3 regions of the Lysinibacillus irui genome follow, and region 3 is predicted to be linked to each of the others. Evidence: riboswitches for the same ligand, from Rfam matches in the RefSeq annotation. Region 3 holds a riboswitch; each other region holds the start of a gene.
What was found. Region 3 has a riboswitch for cobalamin ahead of OU989_RS13545 ((2Fe-2S) ferredoxin domain-containing protein). Riboswitches for the same ligand answer to the same signal wherever they lie in the genome.

Region 1: another riboswitch for cobalamin. It lies ahead of OU989_RS19750 (FecCD family ABC transporter permease); the one in region 3 lies ahead of OU989_RS13545 ((2Fe-2S) ferredoxin domain-containing protein).
Region 2: another riboswitch for cobalamin. It lies ahead of OU989_RS20490 (hypothetical protein); the one in region 3 lies ahead of OU989_RS13545 ((2Fe-2S) ferredoxin domain-containing protein).

Annotation. Positions count from the first base shown of each region.
Region 1 covers NZ_CP113527.1:3,923,321-3,926,820, forward strand. Annotated here, with positions in the region: gene OU989_RS19745 (heme ABC transporter ATP-binding protein) at 1-633, opposite strand, end outside; gene OU989_RS19750 (FecCD family ABC transporter permease) at 639-1,685, opposite strand; cobalamin riboswitch at 1,830-2,018, opposite strand; gene OU989_RS19755 (biotin transporter BioY) at 2,162-2,758, shown strand; gene OU989_RS19760 (YdhK family protein) at 2,881-3,450, shown strand; gene OU989_RS19765 (response regulator transcription factor) at 3,492-3,500, opposite strand, start outside.
Region 2 covers NZ_CP113527.1:4,077,547-4,081,046, forward strand. Annotated here, with positions in the region: gene OU989_RS20480 (tyrosine-protein phosphatase) at 1-482, opposite strand, end outside; gene OU989_RS20485 (ABC transporter substrate-binding protein) at 618-1,568, opposite strand; gene OU989_RS20490 (hypothetical protein) at 1,552-2,109, opposite strand; cobalamin riboswitch at 2,274-2,471, opposite strand; gene OU989_RS20495 (hypothetical protein) at 2,566-3,120, opposite strand; gene ytvI (sporulation integral membrane protein YtvI) at 3,210-3,500, shown strand, end outside.
Region 3 covers NZ_CP113527.1:2,676,093-2,679,592, reverse strand. Annotated here, with positions in the region: gene OU989_RS13550 (energy-coupling factor ABC transporter permease) at 1-578, opposite strand, end outside; cobalamin riboswitch at 723-906, opposite strand; cobalamin riboswitch at 1,151-1,333, shown strand; gene OU989_RS13545 ((2Fe-2S) ferredoxin domain-containing protein) at 1,480-1,851, shown strand; gene cobJ (precorrin-3B C(17)-methyltransferase) at 1,856-3,500, shown strand, end outside.

The sequences.
Region 1 (3,500 bases), 1.2 Mb from region 3:
TCCATTCTGTAAAACGTAAATTTGATCACAGTACATTGCTGCGATATTTAAGTCATGTAAAGCCGCGACTACAGTTAAATGTAGAGTTTGAATTAAGTCCATAAGCTGGAGTTGATGCTGTATATCTAAATGATTCGTCGGCTCATCTAATATCAATACCTTAGCTTGTTGTGCCAGAGCACGTGCAACCATTACGCGCTTTTTCTCTCCACCGGAAAGAGAGCTAAAGCTTCGTTTCTCCAAATGTGAAATACCAGTTTGTAGAAGAGCATCTGCCACAATTCGGAAATCTTGTTCTTGATCAAGCTCCAATAGTTTTTTATGTGGCGTTCTTCCCATACTGACTAAATCATGTACGGTGAAGTCAAATAAAACAGGTGTTTCTTGACTAACAACGGCTAAATTTTTAGCAATCGATTTACTTGATTGCTTTAAAATATCTTGTTCGTTTAATAATACCGTACCACTTTCCGGTTTTAGCAGACGGTACATATTTTTTAGCAATGTGGATTTGCCGCTACCATTAGGGCCAATGAGTCCAACAAGTTGTTTTTCTTTTATTTGAATACTTACTTCATGTAGTATACGCTCATCGTAAATGGAGAATGATAGCTGCTTTGCTTCTAATGTCATATAAGTTAGTCTCCTTCACCGAAAGAATAATTGTTACGACGGAGTAGCCAAATAAAAAATGGTCCTCCACAAAAGGCCGTTATAATACCAATTGGCATTTCTTGAGGTGCGATGATTATTCGGGCAAAAGCATCTGCCCACACTAAAAAGATTCCTCCAATTAAAGCACTAATAGATATCACATATTTATAGTTTGACCCCACAATTAACCGAACGATATGTGGAATGATTAATCCCACAAATCCAATAGAGCCACTGACTGCGACAAGTACACCAGTTAACAACGAAACAAGTAAAATGAGCTGAATACGAAATTGCTGTAAATTAACCCCTAACGTTACAGCTGCCTCTTCCCCTAGTAATAATAAATTTAAATTTCGATAGTGTAGCCATAGTAGCCCAAATACGAGGAAGAATATGAAAGCCGGGATTACAATATTATTCCACTTGGCTCCAGCTAGACTCCCTAGCATCCAAAACATAACAGCCTTTAAAGCCCCTTCTTGTTTCGACATCATCAAAATGAAATTGGAAACGGCCGTTAAAATAAAGGACACAGCCATCCCCGCCAATAACAAGCGAAAAATTGAGACACGACCACCAACTCGTGATAAGAAAAATACGAGCGCAATGGCAAGTAATGACCCTAAAAATGCAGATACAGAAAGAGCATAGATTCCTAAAAATGAAAAGGCACCTAAAATAATTACTGAGGTCGCTCCAACAGCTGCACCTGACGAAATCCCTAATATATAAGGGTCAGCAATGGAATTTCTCACAAGTGCCTGAATTGCTGCCCCAGCAATAGCTAGACCAGCTCCAACAATAGCTGCGAGTAAAACACGTGGTGCTCTTATTTGCCAAATAATGATTTCCTGTGAGCGACTCCAGTCTTGCTCTATGCCATTTTGTATAATGGGGATTTTAGAAAGAATAACTTTCCATACATAGAAGGGTGTAACTGATACAGACCCAACCATAACGGCTATTGTCATAGAAACGATTAATACGAAGAAAAGTATTAAGGAAAAAAACATAAATTTTTTATTCATCCGTTTAAAGCTCCTACTAAGTATTGATGGATGAAGCAATAAAAAAAGGTATTCCATACGAAAATACGCATAGAAATACCCTAGATTAAACAAAGTCAGAAAATATCCAGCTATTGTCCGTAATTGCTTGCATCCTCGTGGGCATTACAGGTATTACTAATGGCAGGTCTCCTGGCTTCGAATCAGCATCCTATAATGGCCTTCCCATACTAACACAGTGGCAAAAAATATTATAAGACTCCTCGTTACAGTTGCGGGACAGCGTCGGACTTCCACCGACTTCCCTTTTAAGTGACATTCAAAAAATATCACACCAATAGTACTTAAAGTTATAAAATTGTGACGATTCTATCATACATTTTTATAATTAGTTAGTCTACACTATAATTGAGTTAACTTAAAATTAAAATAAGGTTGACACAATTATATTCGTTTTTTACACTAGCAGTAAGAAGGTTTATAACGAGGTGAAATTTATGGCTACTGCTACACAACAGAGTCATCATAAATTAAGAACTATTGACATTACCTATATTGGGTTATTCTCAACACTTATGATGATAGGGGCTAATATTACCTCCTTTGCCCCATTTATGATGGTGGGTGGTGTACCGATTACACTACAAACGTTTTTTGCTATTTTAGCAGGACTGGTTCTTGGTAGCAGAAAGGGTGCGCTCGCCTGTACAGTTTATATGTGCATAGGATTAGCAGGAGCGCCTGTTTTTGCTCGTTTTGGTGGGGGAGTTGGACAAATTTTAAGCCCTACCTTTGGGTTTATTATTACATTTATTGGAGCAGCATTTGTTGCAGGACTAATTGTAGAACGAAGTGCAACAAAGAAAAGCTATATTGCGGCAGCGTTAATCGCAACTGCGCTTAATTATTTCCTAGGGACAAATTGGATGTATTTTGCCTACAAACTATGGGCAAGTGCACCAGAGGTCTTTTCATATAAACTAGCTTGGCTCTGGATGATCCCCCCACTACCAAAAGATTTTATCTTAGCGATTTTCGCTGGCATCCTCGCCTATCGATTACAAAAAACATTGAAAATCATGCCCATTCAATAAATAATTCCTCACATCTTTCTTGTTAGATGAAAGATGTGATTTGATTTTTGGTAGTAGATCATGTCCATTATTTCTGCACATTTATTTGCTACAGTATTAGCAAATAGTGAGGAGGATATGACATGATATTCAAACAAAAATGGTCAATGGCACTACTATCAGTATTAGCTTTACTTACTTTATCTGCTTGTACGGAGGATCAAACGAAGCCTGCGTCTACATCTAATCATACGACTGAAGAAATGGATCATTCGACAATGAACCATTCAAGTTCAGGCGAAGTACCAGCTACATTAAAAATTGCTGAAAATCCGAAGTTTCCTGTAGGAAGTACAGCTATTATTACGAACGGGCATATGGACGGTATGAAAGGTGCAGAAGCAGAAATAGTCGGGGCCTATGATACGACTGCTTATGTTATTTCCTATGAACCAACTACAGGTGAAGAACCTGTTAAAAATCATAAGTGGGTCATTCACGAAGAATTAATTGATCCCGAAGAAGCACCTCTGGCTCCTGGTACAGAAGTAAAAACGGATGCAGCGCATATGGAAGGTATGGAAAATGCGCTTGTCCATATTGAAGAGGCTGTACAAACAACTGTTTATATGGTGGATTACACTTCCACTTTAAATGGTGAGGCAGTAAAAAATCATAAATGGGTAACAGAAGAAGAGTTAACTTCAAAATAATTTAAACAACCTCTCCCAGTAGGTATGGTAGAGGTTGTTTTCTAGTTTTT
Region 2 (3,500 bases), 1.4 Mb from region 3:
ATCAGGGCGCCTCCTATACCTGTTCTATCTTTTCCAACTGCACAATGGTGAACAAGACCTAAATTATCAGGATTTTGAATGGTTTTCATTAGCTCCTTAAATGAGGGATTATTAAAAGGCATTTGCGCATAAAAATTTCGGAACATTTCGGGGCTTACTACTTTATAAAAATCTTTACCACCAGCATTTGTGGGCATTTCAAAAGCATGATTACCCTTTGCTGGTATTTGAATATATCGAGCATGTGAGAACACGGGGTTAGGATTATGCTGTGCTTCCTTGTTGTCACGGTAATCAAAAATAGTTTTAATACCTAACATTTCAAATCGCTCTTTATCTGCTGATGTCATTTTACCAAGTGCTGCAGATCGGTAGAATAAACCCTTCTTTACAATACGTCCATCCCTTGTCTTATATCCCCCCATATCTCGGAAATTATAGACTGCCTCAAACGGAATAACCTGTGTATCTAACTGTTCCATTCACTACCCTCCCTAAATTATTAAGCATTCTTACCTTTATTCTATAGAACAAATTAAATTAATTCCAATTTTCACGCTAGGTAATAACTAACCATATAAAAATGGCTAGCCGTTAGATCAGCTAGCCTTGAATTGTTATTTAAATAACTCTGGATACACAGCTTTAGCTACTAATTCTACTGCTTCTCCAATACGTGGACCAGGACGATTAGAGATATCAGTATCAAGAGACTGTACAGCTTTATCTTGAATAGCTTTCACAGTATTCCAACCATCACGTGTCAAAATTTCCCCTATAGGATCTTCTGTATAGTTTACTGTTGTTAATATAACCTCTGGATTTTTCGCAATAACCTCTTCCTCAGACACTTGCGCCCAATTGTCTAAATCAGCAAAGACATTCTTAACATTGGCTGCATTTAATATTTCTTGCTGGAAAGTTCCAGCGCCTGCCGTATAAATATCTGGCTTAGGACTAATCTCTAAATAAACATTTTTCGGTGCTTTTACTTCTTTCACCTTTGTTTGTACTTCAGTAATTTTCGCTTTAATCTGTTCGTTTAATTCATTTCCTTTATCTTCAACACCCATTACAGCAGCTAGTTGTTCAATATCCCCATAAACATCATCAAATGATGTGGCAGATTCAATAACAAATACTTTCAGTCCCGCATCTTCTAATGGTTTCAATGCATCCTTAGAGCCAATTGTGTAAGCAATGACCACATCTGGCTTTAAGGCTATAATGCGTTCACTATCGAAATTCTGAGAATCAGATACTCGTTCGATTTTTTGTGCTGCTTCTGGATATGTGTCATACTCTGTTGCTCCTACGATTTTCTCACCAACACCTAGTGCAAATAAAATCTCCGTATTACTTGGTTGTAAGGAAACAATAGTTTTTGGTACTTCTTTAAATTCTACTTCTACACCACGATCATCTGTTACTTTGTAGGTTGTTTGTTCAGTTTGTTGCGTATCCTGTGAAGCCTCTTTATTTTTTGTATCTTCTGAGGTACCACAACCTGCTAAAACTAATATTAGTACTAGCACTGATAGCCATTGGAAATTAAATACTTTCTTCATTCTTACTCTCCCTTTTCTTTTTCATTGGATAGGATTTACTAATAAACGGTATTTCAGCTATACCTGCTTGGTGATTCATATAGACTGCCATGACAAAGCATACATTTGCTAACAAGCCTAAGTAGTCGAAAAGGATAGCTGGTACCTCTCGTTCCTCTGAAACCTTATGTAATGTACGATATGATTTTTTGGCTTCACTGCGGCAAAGATGTAAAGCAGCAGCAGCCTCTGTGCCCTGAGGTAAAACAAAACTTTGTATTTCTTCCTTCACATGACGAACATAAAAGTCATAGCGTTCGCTTAACCAAGAAAGATCTTCTTCTGTTACTGCTAGCTTTCCTCGGACTGAACCATTGACATGGTAAGCCATAGGTAATATAAGCAGCAAATCATCTACGACAACTTGTACATCCTCCTTTTTTACTGCAGCTAATGCAACCCCTAGATGTGTTGTGAGACTATCTGTTCGAATCTCATAATCAACCGTTGAAGCCTTCTCACGCATAAACGGATAACAAGAATAACGTGCATCCTTTTTCACTTGATGTACCCCCTTCCCATTTTGATAAATTCTTACATGAACGATAGCATAAAAAAACGCCGCTCCTTTAAGCAAAGGAACGACGAAAATAACATAATGATTGCCAATTACTATGACATTACCTATGTAATTTGCCGTATATCCTCCTAGCTTCCGAAGAGTTGTTATACGTTCAAATAAAGGTCGGTCTCCTGGCTTGTACAGTTCATTAATGAATTTTAATGAGCTATAAAGAACCTTCCCATCTCCTTGGAGACAGTGGTATATCTTTATAATGGCTGTACTTACAGTTGCGGAAACAGCTTCGGTTTTTCACCGAATTCCCGATTATGCTAGTTAGCACCTTTATTCTGCAAGAATATTTCATTTGTAAAGCAGTTTACCATATATTAATAGGAAAAAACAGTTGTACTCCAAATAGAAACTTTACATCCTGTACAAAAAAACACCATCTCGCTACTTTGAACGGATGGCTGCCTTATATTTCTTTTTGTGTTTAACTTCGTGCTCTTCATCAATTAAGCGGTGTGCAATAGCTATTAATTTAGAGTCATTCGTTTGATCATAAAGCTTTTTAAAAGAAATAATAATATCATAGCGAATAAGAGAGGGATGCTTTTCATCCAAACAGGTTTGAAATCTCTTAGCTAGATACGAGACAACTAAGTCTCTTTGTACTTGACCTGCTAATCCAATTTTCCAAATAGCTTGTAACGCGTTCCTCGCCGTGGCAAATCGCTCATCATACGTCACAGCCCAAATTTTCAAAAAATCCTCCAATACCCTTTCTTCTGGATCACTTTTTGCGGCTAAGGCACATAAAATTTGTGCAGCACGTGCACGAGCATGTCCATCTTTGTATGTAAGTGCTTGTACAAGCTGTTCCCATACTGCATATGTCCAATCTACGGGCTCCTGCATAATTTTCATTAGTTCCTCGTAAGATTCATATTGAATATCGTGGTCACGCTCTGTTAGATTACTAAAAAGTTGCAAAATCTCTTTTTCCATAATTTATCCCTACCTTTATTGATTCAGAACGTAATAAAATTTGATTTATGGTACACTTAACTTAATTTTTTCGCAAAGAAGGTGAGTTTATGAATAAATTTAATGCTAGGAAATTGATTTTTCGAGTAATTGTGATTCTATCCTTACTTGTAGCTGCCTATTTTATTATCCCTGTGTCCATGCCTTTACTATTTGCAGGTATAAGTGCATTTTTCTTAGAACCAATCGTCATGTTCTTTAAAAGGCGATGGAAGATGTCACGGAAAATAGCAGTTGCTTTTATATACATAGTGAGTGTTATGGTTATATCTATTATTTGCTATCTGTCCATTACACAAATCATGTCGCAAATAATTTTACTATCTAAGCAAGCTCCCTAT
Region 3 (3,500 bases):
CCAACCTCTGAAGGGAAGGCTAGTGCTAGTTGGACAGAAGTCACAATATATGTACCTAAGTCACCAAGCATAGCGGCAAAGAAAACGGCAAGTGAAAATGACAACCCTATTTGTTGAGCCCCTTTAAAAACAAAGTAAGCAATAAACGGACCGACAATAGCCATAGAAAAGGCATTGGCTCCTAAAGTAGTGATACCACCATGCGCTAATAGTAATGATTGGAATAATAACACAATCGTCCCAATGACACTCATTGCTAAAGGTCCAAATAAAACTGTTCCAAGTCCAACGCCAGTTGGGTGGGAGCAGCTCCCGGTAACAGAGGGGATCTTTAAGGCCGATAGCACAAAAGCAAAGGCTCCTGAAAGCCCTAAGAGCATTTTTGTTTCAGGGTTTTCTTCCATTGTTTTTCGAATGGAACGCAATCCTAGAATAATAAAGGGAGTCGTGATGACCCACCAAAAAATGGCCCATTCAATGGGTAAAAAGCCTTCCATGATATGCATAGCAAAGGCTCGGTTTGGCACGATTAACAAGGCCAATAAAAAATAACTAAGTTTCCACCATGAAAATGTCAAAAGCTTTCCTCCTAACGATTAGTTTTTTAAGAATGTAGCGTGCGTAAAATAAAAAAGCACTTCTCCGCTGCTGGAAAAGTGCATAGCTAAAAAAAGCAAATCATTCTCATCTGCTAAGCCGCACACCTATCCTCGTAGGTTGAAACGATCACCTTTTTTTCGGCAGGTCTCCTGGCTCTAGTTCAACACTTTATAGGTCTTCCCATCATTGGACAGTGACATTATCTATAAAGCTCCCTATTACAGTGGCGGGACCGCGCCGGATTCAAACCGGCTTCCCTTTTAAGTAAAATGGCAAGCATTTTACACCGAAAAAACATAAAGTTGTGAGATTTCACGACAAAGTGTAACATAAATTTCCATAATTGTGCTAGATTTTTTTATATAAAAATTTTTAATTGCATATCCATATAGAAAATTTAGATAGAAGTAAGGAGAACTTAGTTTTTTAAAGAATAAGATTCGAGCAAAATTGATAAATTTGTCATAAATTTTTAAAGAAATATTGAAATTTTAAAATAATAAGATATGATAGAGACAGTTTTCTAAACAATTGAAGAAGATAATAAATTTCATATAAAACGTCAATAAGTGCTCGAATAGCTCGAGATAATAGGGAAATTGGTGAAAATCCAATACAGCCCCCGCTACTGTAATAGCTGATGAATTCGCAGGTACCACTGGTGAAAACTTGGGAAGGTGCGATAGTAAAATGAAGCTTAAGTCAGGAAACCTGCTTATTTGATTGTGCATGCAAACTTTTCGGAGGGAGAAGTTGAAGCGAGAGCGAGTACCTGTATTTTATTCTATTCGTTTTTATTTGGCTTCTACAAAACCTTTACTCTTCGTTAAGAGTGAGGGTTTTTTCTTTTTCCAGAAAGCAAATGAGGGGAGACAGAAGATGACAACATGGAATTTAGAGGGGATGAAAACACATCTCTTTATTTGCAATGGCAGTAGCTGCATGAGAAAGGATGCTGAGGAAATTACCTTAGCCATTCGAGATGAAATACAGCGACAAGCACTCGATCAGGAAATACATACGACAAGAACGCGCTGTAATGGACGATGCAAGGATGCTTGTGTAGTCATCGCCTATCCACAAGGAAATTGGTATCGAGTGCCATCAACAGAGCATGCAAGAATACTCGTACAAGATTTACATCATGAAACATTATACAACGAACATGTCTTTACACTTCGGGAAGGTACATTACAGCGTACAGCACAAACGACAGCCATTAAAGGGATCGAAAAGGTGAAAGAGGGGTAACAGCATGGCGCAAAAAGGGAAAATTTTCGTAGTGGGCTTTGGACCTGGAGATTTTAAGCATATTACGACACGAGCAGTAGAAGCTTTACAACAAAGTGATATGATCATAGGCTATAAAACCTATGTAGAGCTTATTCAAGATTTAGTCAGTGCAAAGTCTATTGTCAGTACCGGAATGACAGAAGAGGTATCACGTGCTCAAGAGGCTGTTCGTCAAGCAGAAGCAGGCAGCATCGTCTCCGTAATTTCGAGTGGGGATGCGGGCGTATATGGTATGGCGGGATTAGTGTACGAAGTGTTAATCGAATTAGGCTGGACAGAAGCTACAGGCATTGAAGTAGAAATAGTTCCTGGTATTTCAGCAATCAATTCATGTGCTAGTTTACTAGGGGCTCCGATTATGCATGATGCTTGTACCATTAGTCTGAGTGATCACCTAACACCATGGAATTTAATTGCAAAGCGTGTCGAGGCTGCTGCAATGGCTGATTTTGTTATTGCTTTATACAATCCTAAAAGTGGTAGGAGAACAAGACAAATTGTAGAAGCACAACGAATTCTCTTAGAATATCGCTCGCCAGACACACCAGTAGGACTTGTAAAAAGTGCCTATAGAGAACGTCAGGAAGTGACGATGACAACATTAGCAGAAATGCTCGAACATGATATTGGTATGCTGACAACCGTGATTATCGGGAATTCATCGACATTTTTCTATGATAATAAAATGATTACGCCACGTGGCTACCAGCGTAAATATACACTTGGGGAAGAAAAACAGCCATTACGACCACATCAGCGTTTACGTGAAGAAAATGAGCCGTGGGCAATGAACCAAGAGACAGGGACTGCACGTGATGACTTTGCAGCAGACCCTAATGCTGGCCGATTTAATAAACCCAGTGTAGCGGCTACGCCTCGGCCGAAAAAAACAGCGCTTGAAATGGCAACAGCGGCACTCGCCATGGTGAAAGGAACAAGTGCAATTAAGGTCACGCCGCCGAAGCTTGTGCAGCAAAAAATAGAATCTATTTTTGAGCTAGCAGTAAGTCCAGGGGTAGCCAATAAGTTTTTCACACCACAGCAAATGATGACATTAGCAGAGGTGGTTGGAGAAGAGGGTACGATGGAATATACGCCAGACCATCAAATCCACTTAAAAATTCCGACGACAGAGCCTGAACGCATTACAGAGAAATTACAGGAAGTAGGCTTTTTATTAGCGCCTATTGGGGATGTCCTGTCATTGAAGGCTTGTGATTTTTGCTACGGTGAAAAGGCTGATTCCATTCCATATGCGGAAGAAATACAAGAAAAACTAGGCGGCATGTCCTTACCTAAAACATTAAATATTGGCTTCAATGGCTGTGGTATGGCCTGTTATCGAGCTGTATTTGATGATATTGGCATCGTCTATCGTAAAAGTAAATTTGATGTTTTTATTGGAGCAAAGCCAGTCGGTCGTACGGCTCATGCAGCGCAGCCAGTTGTAGAAGGGTTGGAGCCTGAACAGCTACTCCCACTTATTACAGACATTATTGAAGAATATAAAGCAAATGCTCATCCAAATGAACGCTTGTTTAAATACTTTAAACGTGTGAAAAAGATACTGCATTATACGTATCAAGATATGTCTTCCAAAATAAAAG